DNA from 2 places in the Cronobacter universalis NCTC 9529 genome. Region 1 is predicted to be linked to the other one. Evidence: predicted binding sites of a transcription regulator. Region 1 holds the regulator's gene; the other holds the start of a gene.
The links. The regulator sigma-54, encoded in region 1, starts transcription at its own class of promoters, with help from an activator protein. The targets are predictions, from matches to a motif close to GTTGGCACANNTTTCGCTNT.
Positions count from the first base shown of each region.

Region 1 (11,212 bases):
CACTTTACCGCCGGAAATCGCGGCGGCGACCAGGAAAGTCCCGGTCTCGATACGGTCCGGCAAAACGCGATAGACGCCGCCGCCCAGGCGCTCAACGCCTTCGATAGTGATCTTATCGGTACCCTGACCGGTAATTTTCGCACCGAGGGTATTGAGAAAATTCGCGGTATCGACAATCTCCGGCTCGCGCGCGGCGTTTTCGATAACCGTAGTGCCTTCGGCAAGCGTCGCGGCGGACATGATGGTTACCGTCGCGCCAACGCTCACTTTATCCATCACGATATGCGCGCCTTTCAGACGCCCCCGGACAGACGCTTTGACATAGCCTTCTTCCAGTTTGATTTCCGCGCCCAGCTGCTCAAGGCCGGTAATGTGTAAGTCCACCGGACGCGCGCCGATCGCGCAGCCGCCCGGCAGAGAGACCTGGCCCTGACCGAAACGCGCCACCAGCGGCCCCAGCGCCCAGATAGAAGCGCGCATGGTTTTCACCAGCTCGTACGGCGCGCAGAAGATATTGACCTTGCTTGCATCGATCCAGACGGAGCCGTTACGCTCCACTTTAGTCCCGAGCTGGCTCAGCAGCTTCATGGTGGTATCGATATCTTTAAGCTTGGGTACGTTTTGAATTTCTACTGGCTCTTCAGCCAGCAGAGCGGCAAAAAGGATCGGCAGAGCGGCGTTTTTCGCCCCTGAGATCGTCACTTCGCCGGAAAGGCGGCCTGGCCCCTGCACACGGAATTTATCCATCAGAACTGTTCTCTGTTATTCAATCAATTGCTGTCGGCGTAACGCCCACAGCTCAAAAACCGTTGAGTTTGCGCTCGCGTTCCCATTCCTGGGGCGTGAACGTCTTGATGGAGACCGCATGAATGCGGTTATCGGCGATGAACTCCATCAGCGGGCCGTAGACCGCCTGCTGTTTCTTCACGCGGCTCATTTCGCCAAACAGCTCACCCACAGCAATGACCTGAAAGTGGCTGCCATCGCCGGAGGAGACGTGGACTTCCTGGAGAGGCAGTGCGTTCATCAGCACCGTCTGAATTTCATGATTTTCCATGGGCTTTATTCATTATTCAGTGAAAACAGCCCAACATCTTAGAGCAAAGTGGCGCCGTCTTAAACAAGCAAAAAAGCCCCGCCGGAGACACGGACGGGGCTTTATCAGTAACGTGCTGAAAATATTAGTCTGTCGAGGTCGGCAGAAGGTTTTCCGGCAGGTTGTAAAGTTTCGCAAGCGTTGCCAGATTCTCGCTCATCCCTTCAAGCGCCACACCGCGTCCACCCGCCTGCGTCAGCGCGACCAGATGCACCAGCAGCGCCAGCCCGGCGGTATCGACGCGGGCAAGGCCGCTGAGATCGATACGCTGCAAGCCGTCCGTGATGGACTGCCGTTGTTCCCACAGGGGCGTCAACGTCTCGCGATCCAGCGTGCCGTTTAAACGCAGTTGCGCTTCCTGGCGCTCCCAGTGCAGTTCCGCGGACATTACTGTTTCTGATCCAGCGTAATCGGCTGACGGGAGATGGATTTCAGCTGCTCGGTCAGGCCATCGATGCCTTTCTGGCGCAGCAGATCGCTCCACTCGTTCTGTTTGGTCGTAATCATGCTCACGCCTTCCGCGATCATGTCATACGCCTGCCAGTTGCCGGTCTGGCTGTTTTTACGCCACTGGAAATCAAGACGTACCGGCGGACGACCGTTCGGGTCAATGATGGTGACGCGAATCGGAATGATATTGGCATCGCCGAGCGGCTGCTCCGGCGCGATCTGGTAAGTCTGGCCGTGATACATCGCCAGTGCCTGACCGTAGGCCTGTTTCAGGTATTCGCGAAACGCGGCGAAATAGGCTTCGCGCTGCGCAGGCGTCGCTTCTTTGTAATAGCGGCCCAGCACCAGCGCGCCTGCGTATTTCACCTGAACATACGGCAGCAGTTCCTGATCGACGATATCGCGCAGGTAGTTCGGGTTCTGACGGATTTGCGGCTGTTCGTTTTTCAGACGATCAAACGTTTTCTTTGCCGCCTCGTTCATCAGCTTATACGGGTTGGATTGATCCGCCGCCGTAGCAGTGGCAAGCGGCGCAATCACCAGCATGGCGACCATTAAAAGACGTTTAAACATATCCGTTTCTCCTGATTAGTTCGTCGCGCCGGCAGGCGGCGTCGCGTTATCCGGTTGGGCGGCAGAGCCCTGCTCGCCGCCCTCTTTCTGGTTGTCGCCGCTGTTGCTCTTATAGAGGAACTGGCCAATCAGATCTTCAAGCACCATGGCGGATTTCGTGTCCTGAATCGTGCCGCCATCCTTAAGGATAGTGGTTCCCAGCTCAGGATCTTCAAAACCGACGTTCAGCGCCAGATATTGCTCCCCCAGCAGGCCGGAAGTACGAATCGCCAGCGAGCTGGTATCGGGAATATGATCGTAGCGCTGTTCGATATCCATCGCGACGCGCGGCAGGTAGGTTTTCGGATCCAGCGTAATGTCGGAAACGCGGCCGATCACCACGCCGCCAATACGTACCGGCGAATGCGGTTTCAGGCCGCCGATATTATCAAAGGTGGCATAGAGCCGGTATGTCGGTTCGGCCCGCAGCGAAGTGACATCCGCCACTTTCAGACAAATGAACAGTGCGGCCAGCAGCGCCACCAGCATAAAAGCGCCAACCCAAATCTCAAATTTCTTCGTTTGCATGCGTTAGTTCCCAAACATCAATGCGGTAAGCACAAAATCAAGGCCAAGCACGGCCAGTGATGCGTGCACAACGGTACGTGTAGTTGCCCGGCTGATCCCGGCAGACGTCGGGATCGCGTCGTAACCGTTAAAGAGCGCAATCCAGGTCACCGTGATGGCAAACACCACGCTTTTAATCAAACAGTTAATCAGGTCCATACGCCAGTCGACGGCGTCCTGCATGGCGGACCAGAAAAACCCGGCATCGATGCCTTTCCAGTTCACGCCAACCAGAGAACCGCCCCAGACGCCCACCGCCACAAAAATGACCGTGAGCAGCGGCAGCGAGATAACGCCCGCCCAGAAGCGCGGCGAAATCACACGGCGCAGCGGGTCGACCGCCATCATTTCCATGCTGGAGAGCTGTTCAGTCGCCTTCATCAGCCCGATTTCCGCCGTCAGCGCCGAACCGGCGCGGCCCGCGAACAGCAGCGCGGCGACGACCGGCCCCAACTCGCGCAGCAGCGACAGCGCCACCAGCATGCCGAGGCTCGTTTCCGCGCTGTAGGTGGTCAGCACCAGATACCCCTGCAGGCCCAGCACCATCCCGATAAACAGCCCGGAGACGATGATAATGATCATCGACAGGACGCCCACATGATAGAGCTGGCGCACCAGCAGCGGGCCGTGTTTGCGAAACTCCGGCTTGCCGACGATGGCATTGAATAACATCAGCCCGGCGCGGCCGAAGGAGGCGCTGAATTTAAGCCCGCGTTGCCCCATCGACGCCAGTAAATTTAACAGCATGAGCAGACTAACTCCCTGTTGGCGAAATCAGATCGTGGTGGTAATCCCCGGCGGGATAGCGGAAAGGCACCGGCCCGTCGGCGATGCCGTCAAGGAACTGGCGCACGCGCGGATCGGTATTCTCTTGCAGCGCCTGGGCGCTGCCCTGCGCGACAATCCGTTTGTCGGCGACGATATACGCATAATCCGCGATGCTTAATACTTCCGGCACGTCATGCGACACCACCACGCAGGTCACACCGAGCGCGCTGTTCAGCTCGGAAATGAGCTTCACCAGCACGCCCATAGTGATAGGGTCCTGGCCGACGAACGGCTCGTCGAACATGATAAGGTCCGGCTCCAGCGCAATCGCGCGCGCCAGCGCGGCGCGACGCGCCATACCGCCCGAGAGTTCAGAGGGCATCAGTTTCGCCGCCCCGCGCAGCCCTACGGCTTCCAGCTTCATCATGACGGTGCTACGCAATAGCGGTTCCGGCAGACGGGTATGTTCGCGCAGCGGGTAAGCGACGTTTTCAAACACGTTCAGATCGGTAAACAGCGCGCCGGACTGAAACAGCATGCTCATGCGCTTGCGTACTTCATAAAGCCGCGAGCGGGACATGGCGGGAATATTTTCGCCGTCGAACAGGATTTCTCCGCGGTCTGGCGCAATCTGCCCGCCGATCAGGCGCAGCAGCGTGGTTTTACCGATCCCTGACGGCCCCATAATGGCCGTTACCTTACCGCGCGGGACGGTAAGCGAGATATTGTCAAAAATAGATCGGTTGCCGCGCGTAAAGCTTACGCCACGCACGTCAATCAATGTCTCACCGATCTGGCTCATCAACGCATCCTTTAAGGTTCGCAGAGTTGTTCATAATGGCGCCAGTCGACACCGCAAAGGGGTTATTTTTACAGAATATCCCCGTATGAGGTTAGCGAAAGCTGGCATTTGTTTTACTTTTGGCGCGCATCTGGTCAAAATTAAGAGTTTACTTCGTTCCTCAAAGATCCGTATGCGCGGCCAGCAACTCAGGCACAGTGGACCGGCGATTATACCCGAAGAAAGGACTTTGCATGCTTTTAGCTACGGCGCTGTTGATTATTGGTTTGCTATTGGTGGTCTATAGCGCCGATCGTCTGGTTTTCGCCGCCTCGCTACTCTGCCGCAGCCTGGGCGTGCCGCCGTTGCTGATTGGCATTACCGTGGTCGGTATCGGCACCTCTCTGCCTGAAATTATGGTTTCCGTCGCCGCCGCGCTGCATGGCGAAACCAGTCTCGCCGTCGGCACGGCGATTGGTTCGAATATCACCAATATTTTGCTGATAGCGGGCTTAACGGCGCTGCTGCGCCCCCTGGCGGCGCACTCCTCCATGCTGCGTCGCGAGCTCTCCGCCATGCTGATTGTCAGCGCGCTGGCGGGCCTGGTGCTGTGGGATGGCGAACTCACCCGCGCCGAAGGCATCTGGCTATTGCTCATCGCCGCCGCCTATTTATGGTTTATCATCCGCCTGGCCCGCCACGCGGAGCGTCAGGGCAACGACAGCCTGACGCGCGAGCAGCTCGCCGAATTGCCGCGCGAAGGCGGACGCTCGGTCGCGTTTCTCTGGCTTGGCGTGGCGCTCATTATTATGCCGATGGCGACGCGCATGGTGGTGGATAACGCCACCGTGCTGGCCCACGGTTTCGCCATCAGCGAGCTGACCGTCGGCCTGACCGCCATCGCTATCGGCACCAGCCTGCCGGAACTGGCCACCGCCATCGCGGGCGCGCGCAAAGGCGAAGACGATATCGCCATCGGCAATATTATCGGCTCCAATGTTTACAATCTGGCTATTGTTCCTGGCCTGCCCGCGCTGCTGGCGCCTGGTCATTTCGATCCGCTGGCCTTCACCCGCGATTACGGCGTCATGCTGCTGGTCAGCGTTATTTTCGTGATGCTGTGCTGGCGTCCTGAGCGGTATCTCGGTAAAAAAACCGGCGCCGGATTATTATGTGGGTTTCTCGTTTGGATGGTGATGCTGTTCTGGGCGTCGCCGCGTCTTGTTGGATGAATCGGAATCGCATTATGTCGCAACTAGATTTACCGCCAGGTTTTGACTTTGAACAGGCCGGGAAAGATGTCCTGACTATTGAGCGCGCAGGCCTGGAACAGCTGGATCAATACATTAACGCCGACTTTGCCCGCGCCTGCGAAAGCATGTTCTACTGCCGCGGCAAAGTCGTGGTGATGGGCATGGGCAAATCGGGGCACATCGGTAAAAAAATGGCGGCCACGTTCGCCAGCACCGGCACGCCATCGTTCTTCGTGCATCCGGCGGAGGCGAGCCACGGCGATTTAGGCATGGTGAGCCCGCAGGATATCGTGATTGCGATCTCCAACTCCGGCGAGTCCAACGAAATCCTGGCGCTGATCCCGGTGCTCAAACGGCTTCAGGTGCAGCTTATCTGCGTGACAGGCCGTCCGGAGAGCGCGATGGCCAAAGCGGCGGATATCCATCTGTGCATAAAAGTACCGCAGGAAGCCTGCCCGCTCGGCCTGGCGCCGACCACCAGCACCACCGCGACGCTGGTTATGGGCGATGCGCTCGCCGTCGCGCTGCTAAAAGCGCGCGGCTTTACGCCTGAAGATTTCGCGCTTTCGCATCCGGGCGGCGCGCTCGGGCGCAAGCTGCTGCTGCGGGTTAACGACATCATGCACACCGGCGATGAAATTCCGCACGTCAGCAAAGAGGCCTCTCTGCGCGACGCGCTTCTGGAAATCACCCGCAAGAATCTTGGCATGACGGTCATTTGCGATGACCTGATGAAAATCGACGGCGTCTTTACCGATGGCGACTTGCGCCGCGTCTTTGATATGGGCGGCGATCTGCATCAGATGAAGATTGTCGACGTGATGACGCCAGGCGGCATTCGGGTGCGTCCGGGGACGCTCGCGGTCGATGCGCTTAACCTGATGCAGTCGCGCCATATTACTTCCGTCATGGTGGCTGATGGCGACCAGTTGCGCGGTGTGATACATATGCATGATTTGCTGCGCGCAGGCGTGGTGTAACAAAGGAAAGGTTTAATGAGTAACCCTGATGGCGCCATCTCTACCTGCTATGGGCCGGTGAGCGCGCAGATCATTGCGCAGGCGGCGCAAATCCGCCTGCTGATCCTGGATGTCGACGGCGTCATGTCCGACGGCCTGATTTACATGGGCAACAGCGGCGAAGAGCTGAAAGCCTTCAACGTACGCGACGGCTACGGTATTCGCTGCGCGCTGACGTCCGGCATTGAGGTCGCGATTATCACCGGGCGCAAAGCGAAGCTGCTGGAAGATCGCTGCGAGACGCTCGGCATTACGCATCTTTACCAGGGACAATCCGATAAGCTTATCGCTTACCGGCAACTGCTGGAAAAACTGGCGCTTGCTCCAGAAAATGTCGCCTATGTGGGCGATGATTTAATTGACTGGCCGGTCATGGCGCAGGTCGGGCTGAGCGTCGCGGTAGCGGATGCGCATCCGTTGCTGACGCCAAAAGCGGATTACGTCACCCATATTGCAGGCGGACGCGGCGCGGTGCGCGAAGTGTGCGATCTCCTGCTGCTGGCGCAGGGCAAATTAGATGAGGCCATAGGGCAATCCATATGAGTAAGACCAGACGCTGGGTCATTATCCTGCTGGCGCTGGCCGCGCTGGTGCTGATTGGCATTAACCTGGCCGATCAGGATGAAAGCGGCCCGACGACGGTAAACAGCAATGAGCCGACATACCAGAGCGAGCAGTCGAATACCGTTGTCTATAGCCCGGAAGGCGCGCTGAACTACCGCCTGGTCGCGCAGCACGTCGAATATTTCTCCGAAGAAGGCGTTTCCTGGTTTACACAGCCGGTGATGACCACCTTCGATACCAATAAAGTGCCGACCTGGTCGGTCAAGGCGGATCGTGCCAAACTGACCAATGACAGGATGCTCTATCTGACCGGTCATGTGGAAGTGAACGCGCTGACGCCAGATTCACAGTTACGCAAAATTACGACCGACAAGGCGGAGATCAACCTGGTCACCCAGGACGTTACCTCTGATACGCTTGTTACTCTTTACGGCACCAGCTTTAATTCCAGCGGCCTGAAAATGCGCGGGAACCTTCGCAGCAAAAATGCCGAGCTGATTGAAAAGGTTAGAACTTCTTATGAAATCCAGAATAAACAAACTCAGCCTTAATCTCGTACTGACCAGTACGCTGCTGGCGGCAGGCTTCCCGGCGTTCGCGCTGACGGGCGATACCGAACAGCCTATCCATATTGAATCCGATCAGCAGTCGCTGGATATGCAGGGCAACGTGGTCACCTTCACCGGCAACGTCGTGGTGACCCAGGGCACGATTAAAATCAACGCCGATAAAGTCGTCGTGACGCGCCCGAGCGGTGATAAAGGCAAAGAGGTGATTGACGGTTACGGCAATCCGGCCACGTTCTACCAGATGCAGGACAACGGCAAACCGGTGAAAGGCCACGCCTCCACGATGCACTACGAGCTGCAGAGCGATTTCGTGGTGTTGACCGGCAACGCCTACCTTGAACAGCTCGACAGCAACATCAAAGGCGACAAAATCACCTATCTCGTGAAAGAGCAGAAAATGCAGGCGTTCAGCGAGAAAGGTAAACGCGTCACCACCGTGCTGGTGCCGTCGCAGCTGCAAAATAAAGACGGTGCCGCTCAGGCGCCAGCCCAGAAAAAGAGTAACTAAACCCTTATGGCAACACTCATTGCGAAACACCTGGCGAAAGCCTACAAAGGCCGCCGCGTAGTGGAAGATGTCAGCCTGACGGTAAACTCAGGCGAGATTGTCGGCCTGCTTGGCCCGAACGGCGCGGGCAAAACCACGACGTTTTATATGGTCGTGGGTATCGTTCAGCGCGACGCGGGCGACATCATCATTGATGATGAAGATATCAGCCTGCTGCCGCTGCACGCCCGCGCGCGTCGCGGCATCGGCTATCTGCCGCAGGAAGCGTCGATTTTCCGCCGCCTGAGCGTCTATGACAACCTGATGGCCGTCCTGCAAATCCGTGACGATCTCAGCACCGAGCAGCGCGAAGATCGCGCCAAAGAGCTGATGGAAGAGTTTCACATCGACCATCTGCGCGATAGCCTCGGCCAGTCGCTTTCCGGTGGCGAGCGCCGTCGCGTCGAGATCGCCCGCGCGCTGGCCGCGAACCCGAAATTTATCCTGCTTGATGAACCGTTCGCCGGCGTCGACCCGATTTCAGTTATCGATATTAAGCGCATTATTGAGCATCTGCGCGACAGCGGCCTCGGCGTGCTGATTACCGACCACAACGTGCGTGAAACGCTGGCGGTCTGCGAACGCGCTTACATTGTCAGCCAGGGCCACCTTATCGCCCACGGCACGCCTGAAGATATCCTGCAGGACGAACAGGTTAAACGCGTATACCTTGGGGAAGAGTTCAGACTCTGATAGGGTAGAGCAACAGGCAGAAACGGCGCGCTTCCCGGCGCACCCTGCCGCAACAGGTCTTTTTGACGTTTACACCTGAGGATTTTTGCTCTGAATATGAAGCAAGGTTTGCAACTAAGGCTTAGCCAACAGCTCGCCATGACGCCGCAGTTGCAGCAGGCCATCCGCTTGTTGCAATTGTCCACGCTGGAGCTTCAACAGGAGCTGCAACAGGCGCTGGAGAGCAATCCCCTGCTTGAACAAACCGACATTCACGACGAAATTGCCACTCAGGAAACGCAGACCAGCGAAGGGCTGGACACCGCCGAAGCGCTGGAGCAAAAAGAGATGCCGGACGAGCTGCCGCTTGACGCCAGCTGGGACGAGATCTACACCGCCGGCACGCCGTCGGGCACCGGCACTGACTATATCGACGACGAATTGCCTGTCTATCAGGGCGAAACCACCCAAAGCTTGCAGGACTACCTGATGTGGCAGGTGGAACTGACGCCGTTTTCCGATACCGATCGCGCCATCGCCACGGCGATCGTCGACGCGGTGGACGACACCGGCTATCTCACCGTGACGGTGCAGGATATTCTCGACGGCATGGGCAATAGCGATGACGACATTGGTCTGGAAGAGATCGAAGCCGTGCTTAAGCGCGTTCAGCGTTTCGATCCGGTAGGCGTCGCCGCCCGCGATCTGCGCGACTGCCTGCTAATCCAGCTCTCGCAGTTCAGCGCTGAAACGCCCTTCCTGGCGCAGGCGCGCCAGATCGTCAGCGATCATCTCGATTTGCTGGCCAATCATGACTTCCGCAGCCTGATGCGCGTCACGCGCCTTAAAGAAGATGTATTGAAAGAAGCCGTGACTCTTATTCAGTCGCTCGATCCGCGCCCTGGACAGTCGATCCAGACCGGCGAGCCGGAATATGTCATCCCGGATGTCCTGGTGCGCAAGCATAACGACCGCTGGACCGTCGAGCTCAACGCCGACAGCCTTCCCCGGCTCAAAATCAATCAGCAGTACGCCGCCATGTCCGGCAGCGCGCGCAATGAATCCGACAGCCAGTTCATCCGCAGCAATCTCCAGGAGGCCAAATGGCTTATCAAAAGCCTGGAGAGCCGTAACGACACGCTGCTGCGCGTCAGCCGCTGCATCGTCGAACAGCAGCAGGCGTTCTTTGAACAGGGCGAAGAGTATATGAAGCCGATGGTGCTGGCCGATATTGCTCAGGCGGTCGAGATGCATGAATCCACTATCTCCCGCGTCACCACGCAAAAATATCTGCACAGCCCGCGCGGCATCTTTGAATTAAAGTATTTTTTCTCAAGCCACGTAAACACCGAGGGCGGCGGCGAAGCCTCGTCCACGGCCATCCGCGCGCTGGTGAAAAAGTTGATTGCAGCGGAAAACCCCGCGAAACCCTTAAGCGACAGCAAGCTTACGTCTATGCTGTCAGAACAGGGGATCATGGTGGCCCGCCGTACCGTTGCGAAGTATCGAGAATCTTTATCCATACCGCCGTCAAACCAGCGCAAACAGCTGGTCTGACCCAACCGATAAGGAAGACACTATGCAGCTCAACATCACAGGACATAACGTCGAAATCACTGAAGCGCTGCGCGACTTCGTTAATACCAAGTTCGCCAAGCTGGAGCAGTATTTCGAAAGGATTAATCAGGTCTATATTGTGCTGAAGGTGGAAAAGGTGACGCAAATCGCCGACGCCACCCTGCATGTGAACGGCGGGGAGCTGCATGCCAGTTCGGAAGCGCAGGATATGTACGCCGCTATTGACGGTTTGATTGATAAACTGGCGCGGCAGCTCACTAAACATAAAGATAAACTGAAACAACATTAATTGTCCGGGCGTTGCGCTGGGACATCGGCGGCTCGCGGCCCGTGCGGCGAGCCGCCGCACCAGAAAACGCTTAGGTGAAATTATGATGAATAATGATTCGGCTCTGCCATTGAGCAATGTTTTAAACCAGGAATGCACCCGCAGCGGCGTACACTGCCAGAGCAAAAAGCGCGCCCTGGAAATTATCAGCGAGCTGGCGGCAAAGCAGCTCAGCCTGCCGCCGCAGGTCGTCTTTGAAGCGATCCTCACCCGTGAGCGGATGGGCAGTACCGGGATCGGCAACGGCATCGCTATTCCCCACGGCAAGCTTGAAGAAGATACGCTGCGCGCCGTCGGCGTTTTCGTCCAGCTTGAAACGCCTATCCCTTTCGACGCCATTGATAACCAGCCCGTCGATTTACTTTTTGCGCTGCTGGTGCCGGCGGATCAAACCAAAACGCATCTGCA
Region 1 covers NZ_CP012257.1:438,909-450,120, reverse strand. The annotation lists gene murA (UDP-N-acetylglucosamine 1-carboxyvinyltransferase) at 1-747, opposite strand, end outside; gene ibaG (BolA family iron metabolism protein IbaG) at 800-1,057, opposite strand; gene mlaB (lipid asymmetry maintenance protein MlaB) at 1,182-1,484, opposite strand; gene mlaC (phospholipid-binding protein MlaC) at 1,484-2,119, opposite strand; gene mlaD (outer membrane lipid asymmetry maintenance protein MlaD) at 2,135-2,686, opposite strand; gene mlaE (lipid asymmetry maintenance ABC transporter permease subunit MlaE) at 2,690-3,472, opposite strand; gene mlaF (phospholipid ABC transporter ATP-binding protein MlaF) at 3,480-4,295, opposite strand; gene AFK65_RS02050 (calcium/sodium antiporter) at 4,529-5,506, shown strand; gene kdsD (arabinose-5-phosphate isomerase KdsD) at 5,521-6,507, shown strand; gene kdsC (3-deoxy-manno-octulosonate-8-phosphatase KdsC) at 6,523-7,089, shown strand; gene lptC (LPS export ABC transporter periplasmic protein LptC) at 7,086-7,661, shown strand; gene lptA (lipopolysaccharide ABC transporter substrate-binding protein LptA) at 7,630-8,187, shown strand; gene lptB (LPS export ABC transporter ATP-binding protein) at 8,194-8,919, shown strand; gene rpoN (RNA polymerase factor sigma-54) at 9,016-10,455, shown strand; gene hpf (ribosome hibernation promoting factor) at 10,478-10,765, shown strand; gene ptsN (PTS IIA-like nitrogen regulatory protein PtsN) at 10,848-11,212, shown strand, end outside.

Region 2 (11,212 bases), 510 kb from region 1:
CATCCTCTGTGCGTGGCAAAGGCCCCGCCAAAGCTAAAGCTCGCCGTAAAACGCGTGAAGAATTAAATCAGGAAGCCCGCGATCGCAAGCGCGATAAAAAGCACCGCGGCCATGCGCCGGGGAGCCGCGCGACGGGTGCCGACGCGTCCGGAAAATCCTCCGGCCAGTCTAAGCAGAAAGATCCGCGCATCGGCAGTAAGAAACCGATTCCGCTCGGGGTGAGCGACGCTCAGGACACCCGACCTCAGAAGCACCAACCACAACCTAAGAGTGAGAAACCTATGTTGTCACCGCAGGAAGAGCTGGACATGCTGGAGAACGACGAGCGCCTGGACGCGCTGCTGGAACGCCTGGAAGAGGGGGAAACCCTGAGCGCGGACGATCAGGCGTGGGTCGATTCCCGTCTCGATCGCATTGATGAACTGATGCAGCAGCTCGGCCTTTCTTACGACGACGATGAAGACGAAGAAGAAGAGCCGCAGGAAGATATGATGCGCCTGCTCAAAGGCGGAAACTAACCCTTCCGATGGGGCCGACCGTCCTGCTTATACTCCTTCCGATAGTATGTTATCTGGTGTGGTTATTCGTTAAACTACACCGGCTGTCGCGGCGCCAGAAGTGGCTGCGCAGCCGGCTTATCACCCGCCATCCGGGTGGGCCAGTTCGCCGAACGCGTCGGCGAAACCGTCGGAAGGAGTAAGCATGTCTGAGCAGGTAATCGACTGGGATCTGGCCCTCATCCAGAAATATAACTATTCCGGGCCGCGCTATACCTCATATCCCACGGCTCTTGAGTTTTCAGAAACGTTTGGCGAGCCTGATTTCGCGCGCGCGGTCGCGCGTTATCCCGACAGGCCGCTCTCGCTCTACGTTCACATCCCTTTCTGCCACAAGCTCTGCTACTTCTGCGGCTGCAATAAAATCGTCACCCGCCAGCAGCATAAAGCCGACCAGTATCTCGACGTGCTGGAGCAGGAGATTATTCATCGCGCGCCGCTGTTTGCCGGGCGTCGCGTCAGCCAGCTGCACTGGGGCGGCGGTACGCCGACCTACCTCAGCAAAGCGCAAATCAGCCGCCTGATGGGCCTGCTGCGCGCGAATTTCCGGTTCAACGACGACGCCGAAATCTCCATTGAAGTCGACCCGCGCGAAATTGAGCTGGACGTGCTGGATCACCTGCACGCCGAAGGCTTCCGCCGTCTCAGCATGGGCGTGCAGGATTTCAATAAAGAGGTGCAGCGTCTGGTGAACCGCGAGCAGGATGAAGACTTCATCTTTGCGCTCATCAAACGCGCGCGGGAAGTGGGCTTCACCTCAGCCAATATCGATTTAATCTACGGTCTGCCGAAGCAGACGCCGGAAAGTTTCGCCTTTACGCTGCAGCGCGTGGCGGAGCTTAACCCGGACCGCCTGAGCGTCTTTAACTACGCGCACCTGCCGACGCTCTTTGCCGCGCAGCGCAAAATCAAAGAGGCGGATCTGCCGTCGGCGCAGCAGAAGCTCGATATCCTTCAGCAGACTATCCAGTCGCTGACCCACGCGGGTTATCAGTTCATCGGTATGGATCACTTCGCGAAGCCGGATGATGAGCTGGCTATCGCCCAGCGTGACGGCGTGCTGCATCGTAACTTCCAGGGCTACACCACGCAGGGCGACACCGATCTGCTCGGTTTAGGCGTCTCGGCGATTAGTATGATCGGCGACTGCTACGCGCAGAACCAGAAAGAGCTTAAGCGTTACTATCAGGCGGTGGATGAGCAGGGCAACGCGCTGTGGCGCGGGCTTGCGCTGACGCGCGACGACTGCATCCGCCGCGACGTCATCAAAGCGCTGATCTGTAATTTCCGGCTCGATTTCGCTGAGATCGAGAAGACGTGGTCGCTCCGTTTCGCCGACTATTTTGCCGAAGATCTGCAACTGCTGGCGCCGCTGGCGAAAGACGGGCTGGTGGACGTGAACGCGCGCGGAATCACCGTGACGGCGAAAGGGCGTTTGCTGATTCGCAATGTCTGCATGTGCTTTGACGTCTATCTGCGCCGCAAAGCGCGGCTGCAACAGTTCTCACGCGTGATATAAAAAAAGCGGGCGTTACGCCCGCTTTTTTTAACTAAAGAAGTTGATTATCGCTGCGCAAAGCAGGGCGGCAATCGCCGTCTGGGGCGTATGGCCCGCGGCGGCGCCCGCTTCTGCGCTTTGCGTGGCGATATGGATCAGTGATTCCAGCATAATAACTCTCCCCCATAACCGCGCCCGATCATACTCAAGCCTGGCGGACAGTAAAGTACAAAATTAGAGCAATTTGCGGGCGGCAGCGTTTTTTTACACCGCCCTGCCGCTTACTCCATTCCCAGCTCTTTTAGCTTGCGCGTCAGGGTGTTCCGCCCCCAGCCCAGCAGGCGCGCGGCCTCCTGTTTATGTCCCTGCGTGTGCCGTAGCGCCGTGGTTAAAAGCGTACGCTCCATCTCCGGTTGCGCTTCGGAAAGCAGGTTTTGATGACCGGAACGCAGCGCCCTGTCGGCCCACTGCGCGAGCAGCGTTGCCCAGCTCTCCGGCAGCGCCTGCGACGGCGCGTCCGGCACGCTGGTTTCAAACAGCTCGGCCGGCAGATCCTGAATCAGCACTTCCTGGCCTGCGGCCATGACGGTGAGCCAGCGACAGGTGTTTTCCAGCTGGCGCACGTTGCCAGGCCACGCGAGACGCGTCAGCGCGGCTTCCGTCTCCGGGTGCAGTAGTTTGGCTTCCACACCCAGCTCGCGCGCCGCCACCTGCAGGAAATGGCGCGCCAGACGCGGGATATCCTCGCGGCGCTCGCGCAGCGGCGGCAGATGCACGCGGATCACGTTCAGGCGATGAAATAAATCTTCGCGGAATTTCCCTTCCTGGACGCGCAGCTCCAGGTTCTGGTGCGTCGCCGCGATAATACGCACGTCCACTTTCACCGGCGCATAGCCGCCGACGCGGTAAAACTGACCGTCCGCCAGTACGCGCAGCAGGCGGGTCTGCACATCCAGCGGCATGTCGCCAATTTCATCAAGAAACAGCGTGCCGCCGTCGGCCTGTTCGAAACGGCCCTGGCGAATCTGGTTCGCGCCGGTGAACGCGCCTTTTTCGTGTCCGAACAGCTCCGATTCGATAAGGTCTTTGGGAATGGCCGCCATATTCAGCGCGATAAACGGCGCTTTAACGCGCGGGCTGTGGCGGTGCAGCGCATGCGCCACCAGCTCTTTACCGGTGCCCGATTCGCCGTTAATCAGCACGCTGATGGAGGAGCGGGAGAGGCGGCCGATTATACGAAACACATCCTGCATCGCCGGCGCTTCGCCGATGATGTCGGTCGTCGGGCCGAAAACCTGCGCGCTGCGCGGCTGTTGCTGTTCCTGATAGTGGCTGATGGCGCGCTCGACCAGCGCCACCGCCTCGTCGATATCAAACGGTTTCGGCAGATAATCAAACGCGCCCTGTTGATAGGCGCTGACGGCGGCGTCGAGATCGGAATGCGCGGTCATAATGATGACCGGAAGCATCGGATGACGCTGTTTGATCTGTTTTAACAGCGTCAGGCCGTCCATGCCCGGCATACGAATATCGGACAGCAGCACGTCCGGGGTTTTAGTGCTCAGCGCGTCCAGCACCTCGTGACCGCTCTCAAAGGTGGTGCAGCTTAAGCCTGCTCCGGTGAGCGCGCGCTCAAGCACCCAGCGAATGGAGCTATCGTCATCGACGATCCAGACAATCCCTCGTTGCATAATCACCTCTATTTCCGAATAGGCAGGAAGACCGAGAACTCGGTATGGCCTGGCCAACTGTTAAATTCGATTTTTCCCGAATGCTGATCGATAAGATTTCGGGCGATGGAAAGCCCCAGCCCGGTGCCGCCTTCGCGGCCGCTGACCATCGGGTAAAACAGCGTATCCTGCAGATGCGCCGGAATGCCCGGCCCGTTGTCTTCCACGTCGATACGGGCGGCCAGACGGTAACGTACGCCGTGCAGCGTCAACTGAAACGCGGTGCGGGTGCGCAGCGTGATCTCGCCGCCTTCCTCGCCCAGCGCCTGGAGCGCGTTACGCACGATATTCAGCAGTACCTGTTCTATCTGGTCCGGGTCGTGGGTAAATTCCGGCAGGCTCGGATCGTAGTCGCGCACCAGCGTGACGTTTTCCGGCAGCTCCATAGAGACCAGCTTCACGACCCGCTCGGCCACTTTATGGATGCTTTCGGTGACGTGCATGCCCGGCTGCTGCGGCCCTAACAGGCGGTCCACCAGGTTACGCAGGCGGTCGGCCTGTTCAATAATGACTTTGGTATATTCCGTCAGCGACGGGTCGGGCAGGGCGCGGCTCAGCAGCTGCGCTGCGCCTCGCAGGCCGCCGAGCGGATTTTTGATTTCATGCGCCAGGCCGCGTACCAGGTCGCGCGCGGCGACTTGCTGGGCATGCTGGAGCTGCTCCTGGCTTAAACGTCGCTGATTATCCATCGGGGCCATCTCCAGCAGGATCAGGCCATCCGGCAGACGTTGCGCCGTCAGGGAAAGAATGTGCGAGCGGCCATCTATTACCAGCGTCACTTCGTTATCGGTAAATCCCTGGCCCGCGTTCAGGCTCTCCTGCATCAGGCTGATATTCAGGGAAAAATAACTCAGCAGCTCCGGTAAGGGCGTGCCGTAAAGCTTACGTGAGCTTTGCGCGAGCAACTGCTGCGCCGCCGGGTTGGCGTAATGCACCGCCAGCTCGTCGTCGACCAGTAAAATGCTATTGATTAATGCATTAAGGATCTGCCCAGCATCGGGCAGCGTGCCTGTTGCCATCCAGCAGTCCCCCAGGGTTTGCACCAATTTAGTGCATTATAGCGTTTTAACGCGAAAAAGACCGTTAAAACCGGTATCGGGCGGTGAAAAAAGCCCATCCGAAGATGGGCTAAAGTTTCCACGGCAACAAAAAAACATTCGCGGATTTCACGCAGTGGCGACAACCTGAAATCCGCTGGCTATCAACATCAATAAATCATTACACGCTGTAGTAGAGTTCGAACTCTACCGGGTGCGGCGTCATGCGAACGCGATCGTTCTCTTCGATACGCAGCGCGATGTAAGCGTCAATCGCATCGTCAGTGAACACGCCGCCTGCGGTCAGGAACTCGCGGTCTGCGTCCAGCGCCTGCAGGGCTTCTTCCAGAGAGCCGGCAACCTGCGGGATCTCTTTCGCTTCTTCCGGCGGCAGGTCATACAGGTTTTTGTCCATCGCTTCGCCCGGGTGGATCTTGTTCTTGATGCCGTCGAGACCGGCCATCAGCAGGGCAGCGAAGCACAGGTACGGGTTAGCCGCCGGGTCCGGGAAGCGCACTTCGATACGACGCGCTTTCGGAGACGCAACCACCGGGATACGGATAGACGCAGAGCGGTTACGCGCCGAGTAAGCCAGCATCACCGGCGCTTCGTAGCCCGGAACCAGACGCTTGTAAGAGTTGGTGGTCGGGTTAGACAGGGCGTTAATGGCTTTCGCGTGTTTGATTACGCCGCCGATGTAGTACAGCGCCTGCTCAGACAGACCCGCGTATTTATCGCCAGAGAACAGGTTGGTGCCGTTCTTGGACAGGGACATGTGGCAGTGCATACCGGAGCCGTTATCGCCGAACATCGGTTTCGGCATGAAGGTTGCGGTTTTGCCGAAGCGGTGCGCGACGTTATGCACGACATATTTGTAGATCTGAATTTCGTCCGCTTTCTTGGTCATGGTGTTGAAGCGGGTCGCCACTTCGTTCTGACCGGCGGTGGCCACTTCGTGGTGGTGCGCTTCAACGACCAGGCCCATCTCTTCCATGGTCAGACACATCACAGAACGGATGTCCTGAGAAGAGTCAACCGGCGGAACCGGGAAATAACCGCCTTTCACGCCCGGACGGTGGCCTTTGTTGCCGCCTTCGTATTTGGTGGAGGAGTTCCACGCGCCTTCGATGTCGTCAATCGCGACATGGGAGCCGGAGATGGAGCTGCCGAAGCGGATGTCGTCAAACAGGAAGAACTCAGGTTCCGGCCCGAACAGTACGGTGTCCGCGATGCCGGTGGAGCGCAGGTATTCTTCTGCGCGCTTGGCGATGGAGCGCGGGTCGCGATCGTAGCCCTGCATGGTGCCCGGCTCGAGGATGTCGCAACGAATAATCAGGGTCGGTTCTTCGTAGAACGGGTCAATGACAGCGGTGGAGGCGTCCGGCATCAGCACCATGTCAGATTCATTGATGCCTTTCCAGCCACCGATGGAAGAGCCATCGAACATTTTACCTTCTTCGAAGAAGTCGGCGTTCACCTGGTGGGCTGGGATGGTGACGTGCTGTTCTTTACCTTTAGTATCAGTGAAGCGCAGATCCACAAACTTCACTTCATGTTCATTCAGCATCGTCAGAACGTGTTCAGCGGACATACTTAACTCTCCCGGATTTGTCATTGTCGTCGTGGTAACGAGGTATTCAGTACTTATTAAAATTGGCGTTGCCGCCCTGTAATCTTTAAAGCGAAATCTGTGCCAACTTTCAAATTCCCCCAAAAAGGCGCTATGATGCGCGTCATAGTGCAAAAGGGCTGCACCACAATGGAGAGATTGCACCAATATAGTGCCTGTGTGTAAAAAACAAGCACTGTGTTGGTGCAATTTACGTTTAATAGCCCTTTTACCGCTGCGTGAAAAGGATCACAAAGCCTGGCGACAACACTTGTTTGCGTCAGATGATTGTGATCCTGTTTAGTCCTTCGATTAATACGTGTACAATAACGCGCTATTTCTAATGCCTGAGGCAAAGTTGTGATCGAAAAATTGCGTAACATCGCCATCATTGCGCACGTTGACCATGGTAAAACGACCCTGGTTGACAAGCTGCTGCAGCAATCCGGTACGTTCGACGAACGTGCTGAAACTCAAGAGCGCGTGATGGACTCCAACGATTTGGAGAAAGAGCGTGGGATTACCATCCTCGCGAAAAACACCGCGATCAAATGGAATGATTACCGTATCAATATCGTTGATACCCCAGGGCACGCCGACTTCGGTGGTGAAGTTGAACGTGTAATGTCCATGGTTGATTCCGTGCTGCTGGTGGTTGACGCATTTGACGGCCCCATGCCGCAAACGCGCTTCGTGACCAAGAAAGCATTTGCCCATGGCCTGAAACCTATCGTGGTTATCAACAAAGTTGACCGTCCGGGCGCGCGTCCTGACTGGGTTGTGGATCAGGTGTTCGACCTGTTCGTCAACCTCGACGCGACCGACGAGCAGCTGGACTTCCCTATCGTTTACGCGTCCGCGCTGAACGGTATCGCGGGTCTGGATCACGAAGACATGGCTGAAGACATGACCCCGCTGTATCAGGCGATTGTCGACCATGTACCGGCGCCGGACGTCGATCTTGACGGCCCGCTGCAGATGCAGATCTCCCAGCTGGACTACAACAACTACGTTGGCGTCATCGGCATCGGCCGTATCAAACGCGGTAAAGTGAAGCCGAACCAGCAGGTCACTATCATTGATAGCGAAGGCAAAACCCGTAACGGTAAAGTCGGTAAAGTACTGGGCCACCTGGGCCTGGAGCGTATCGATACCGATCTGGCGGAAGCGGGCGATATCATCGCTATCACCGGTCTTGGCGAGCTGAACATCTCCGACACCATCTGCGATCCGCAGAATGTCGAAGCGCTGCCGGCCCTGTCCGTTGACGAACCGACCGTTTCTATGTACTTCAACGTCAACACCTCTCCGTTCTGCGGTAAAGAAGGTAAATACGTTACCTCTCGTCAGATCCTTGACCGTCTGAACAAAGAGCTGGTGCACAACGTGGCGCTGCGCGTTGAAGAGACCGAAGACGCTGACGCGTTCCGCGTTTCTGGCCGTGGCGAACTGCACCTGTCTGTTCTTATCGAGAACATGCGTCGTGAAGGTTTCGAACTGGCGGTTTCCCGTCCGAAAGTTATCTTCCGCGAAATCGACGGCCGTAAACAAGAGCCGTTCGAGAACGTGACGCTGGACGTTGAAGAACAGCATCAGGGTTCTGTGATGCAGGCGCTGGGCGAGCGTAAAGGCGACCTGAAAAACATGAATCCGGACGGCAAAGGCCGCGTACGTCTCGACTACGTGATCCCAAGCCGTGGCCTGATCGGCTTCCGTTCCGAGTTCATGACCATGACCTCCGGTACCGGTCTGCTGTACTCCACCTTCAGCCACTATGACGATATTCGTCCGGGCGAAGTGGGCCAGCGTAACAACGGCGTCCTGATCTCCAACGGTCAGGGTAAAGCGGTCGCGTTCGCGCTGTTCGGTCTGCAGGATCGCGGCAAGCTGTTCCTAGGTCACGGTGCGGAAGTCTATGAAGGCCAGATCATCGGTATTCACAGCCGTTCTAACGACCTGACGGTAAACTGCCTGACCGGTAAGAAACTGACCAACATGCGCGCGTCCGGTACGGACGAAGCGACGGTTCTGGTTCCGCCTATCAAGATGACCCTGGAGCAGGCGCTCGAGTTCATCGATGACGACGAACTGGTCGAAGTTACCCCGCTGTCCGTACGTATCCGTAAACGTCACCTGACGGAAAACGAACGTAAACGTGCTATGCGCGGTGCGAAAGAAGAGTAATACGGTGCGTCCGTAAACCGGGCAGGCGTTCCCGCCGCCCGGTATGAATAAAAAGCCGCTGAAGATTCAGCGGCTTTTTTTATGTCAGAACGAATACCGTAACCCGAGACGGAGTCGGTACTGCTCACGGTGATAGTCGTTCCAGCGGTCCAGCCACTGCAACTCGGCATAGGGCAGCCAGTGCTGATCGAGCTTATAGCGAAAGCCGTTGGTGATTTCCCAGTGGTGGTCTTTGCCGTTTTTACTGTGGTAATCATTCACCCGCTGAAAGAAGTGCGGCTCAAACGTATACGCAAGTTTATCCGTGACGTTAAAATTCCAGTAATTAGCGAATTCATGCGTGTCGTTTTTATCCCTCTGCCCGTTAAAATCCGGCGTGTCGTAATTATTGTGGTTATAGCGATAGCGGACCGTCAGATTAAACCAGGGCGTAAATTTATAGTTAGTGTCTAAATAGAGCGCGCCGCCGGAGCCGTCGATACTGTCATTAATCAGTCCGCCGGGCTGGAACGTCAGGTTTTCTGTTGGTTTAAATAACGGATACCAGCCTTCGATTTCATTGTAGCTGTGCTTGATCTCGTCCCATTTCCCCACATTGTAGGCGTTGGTGGCCATCAGACCGGCGCCCATATCAAAGTTATAGCCCGCGCGCAGAATAACCTCGTGCAATTCCGAGGCGGTGTTATACGCTTCACGGGTTTCGACATAGGCACCCGCGAAAGCCGCGCAGGGCACAGACGAACAGAGCAGTGCGGTTGCGATTCTCTTCATAGTATTTCCCTATAACAGGTACAGAAAGGCCGCCCCCTCTGTAAACAGAAGGGGAGGAGCGAAGATGGTTATCGTTATAACGTGACGGCTGAGGCTTTATTGTCGGCGCTGACTTCCGGGGCGGCGGCGACATATTTCTTCCGCCTGGCGATTTCCTCAATAATAAAGGCGAAGCGCTGTTCATTGAGCTTATAAAACAGCCCCATCGTGACGGCCGCGATAATCGCCAGCCCGCAGGGCCAGAGGAAAATCAGCTGGCGCAGGCCATCAAGCGTCGCAGGCGTTTGCAGCGCATTCGGCACATAGCCAATCTCCGTGAGCATAATGCCGGGCAGAAACCCCGCCAGCGCCGCGGAAATCTTGCGGGAGAAGGTATAGCCGGTATAGACCGATCCTTCGGCGCGGATGCCGGTTTTCCATTCGCCGTAATCCACGGTATCCGGCACCAGCGCCCAGTTCAGGCTATTCACAAACGCGGTACCGAAAAACGCCATGCAGGAAAACAGCACAAAACTGAGTGATGTCGCGCCCCAGACGTAATTGAAAATATCGCCGAGCGCCCAGAGCGTCAGCCCGCCGAGATAAACCTGTTTTTTGCCAAAACGCTTCACCGCGCCCGGCACCATAAACACGCCTACCAGAATGCAGCCCATGCTGAAAAAGCCCATCCACGACAACAGATGCAAATCGTTTAGCACGTACTGCGTGTAGTAGACCTGAATGGCGAGCTTGATGTTAAACGCCGCCAGCGTGCAGAGATTGGCGATGCACAGCACCAGCAGCGGCGGGTTCCGGAAAATCGCGCAGAACGATTTCAGCATGCCGGGCTTATGCCCGGCGGGCACCACTTCCACGTAACGCTCGCGCACGCCGCGGTAGCAGAAGAACATGCTGATAAGCCCGACTACGGCGAAAATCAGCGCCGCCGTCAGGTAGCCCTGCGACGGGCGCGCGGTAAAGAGCGACTGGATCGGCATAAAGCCGACGGTACAGAGCAGCAGCCCGAGCGTCGCGCCGCCCTGGCGCCACGCGGCGAGATGCGCGCGCTCCTGCGGATTTTTAGTGATGGCGGGCACCATCGCGCCATATGAGCAGTTCATCAGGCTGTAAAACAGGCCGAACAGCATAAACAGCACTGTGGCGAGCACGGTTTTCATGGTCAGCGGCAGATCGTTTGCCACAAATTGCGCCGTCGCCACCAGCGCCACCGGGAAGGAAGCGAAAAGAATAAACGGCCGGAATTTGCCCCGTGGGCCAGGCGCGCGGCGTGAGTCCACCAGCACGCCGGTCAGCATATCGGTCAGCGCCGTGAAAAACTTCGCCACCAGAAAAATCACGCCGCCGTAAAAGGCCGGCAGGTGAAGCTCATCGGTATAAAATTTCAGAAGGTAGAGCGTCCCGATGCACAGCATCAGGTTGGAGCCAAAATCGCCCATGCCGTAAGAAAACTTCTCCCGCAGGCTCAGCCGCAGCGTCAGCGGGTCCTGCCTGGTGAATGCCGTCATAGCCGTTCCTCAAAGCGAGGGCCCGCGCAGGCGCGGGCACCGTGATGGTTACGCGCCAGGCGAAAACGCCCGCTTGCGGTTTTCCAGTTCATCCACAATCCGCACGTACATCTTCTCGTTAAGGTTGTAGAAAAAGCCCATCGCGACGATCGTCACCACCGCCAGCACGCACGGCCAGATGAAAATCAGCTCGCGCAGGCCTTCGGTCGTGGCGGCCGACTGTACGACGTTCGGCACATAGCCGATTTGCGTCAGCATCATGCCGGGGAAAAATCCGGCCAGCGCCTGGGAGACTTTGCGAAAGAAGGTGAAGCCGGTATA
Region 2 covers NZ_CP012257.1:4,231,185-4,242,396, reverse strand. The annotation lists gene yihI (Der GTPase-activating protein YihI) at 1-518, shown strand, start outside; gene hemN (oxygen-independent coproporphyrinogen III oxidase) at 703-2,076, shown strand; gene AFK65_RS21965 (YshB family small membrane protein) at 2,104-2,226, opposite strand; gene glnG (nitrogen regulation protein NR(I)) at 2,337-3,746, opposite strand; gene glnL (nitrogen regulation protein NR(II)) at 3,755-4,804, opposite strand; gene glnA (glutamate--ammonia ligase) at 5,004-6,413, opposite strand; gene typA (ribosome-dependent GTPase TypA) at 6,792-8,615, shown strand; gene ompL (porin OmpL) at 8,700-9,386, opposite strand; gene AFK65_RS19580 (MFS transporter) at 9,461-10,891, opposite strand; gene AFK65_RS19575 (MFS transporter) at 10,940-11,212, opposite strand, start outside.
Region 2: the regulator sigma-54 is predicted to act here: its motif matches at 6,501-6,520, upstream of glnA (glutamate--ammonia ligase).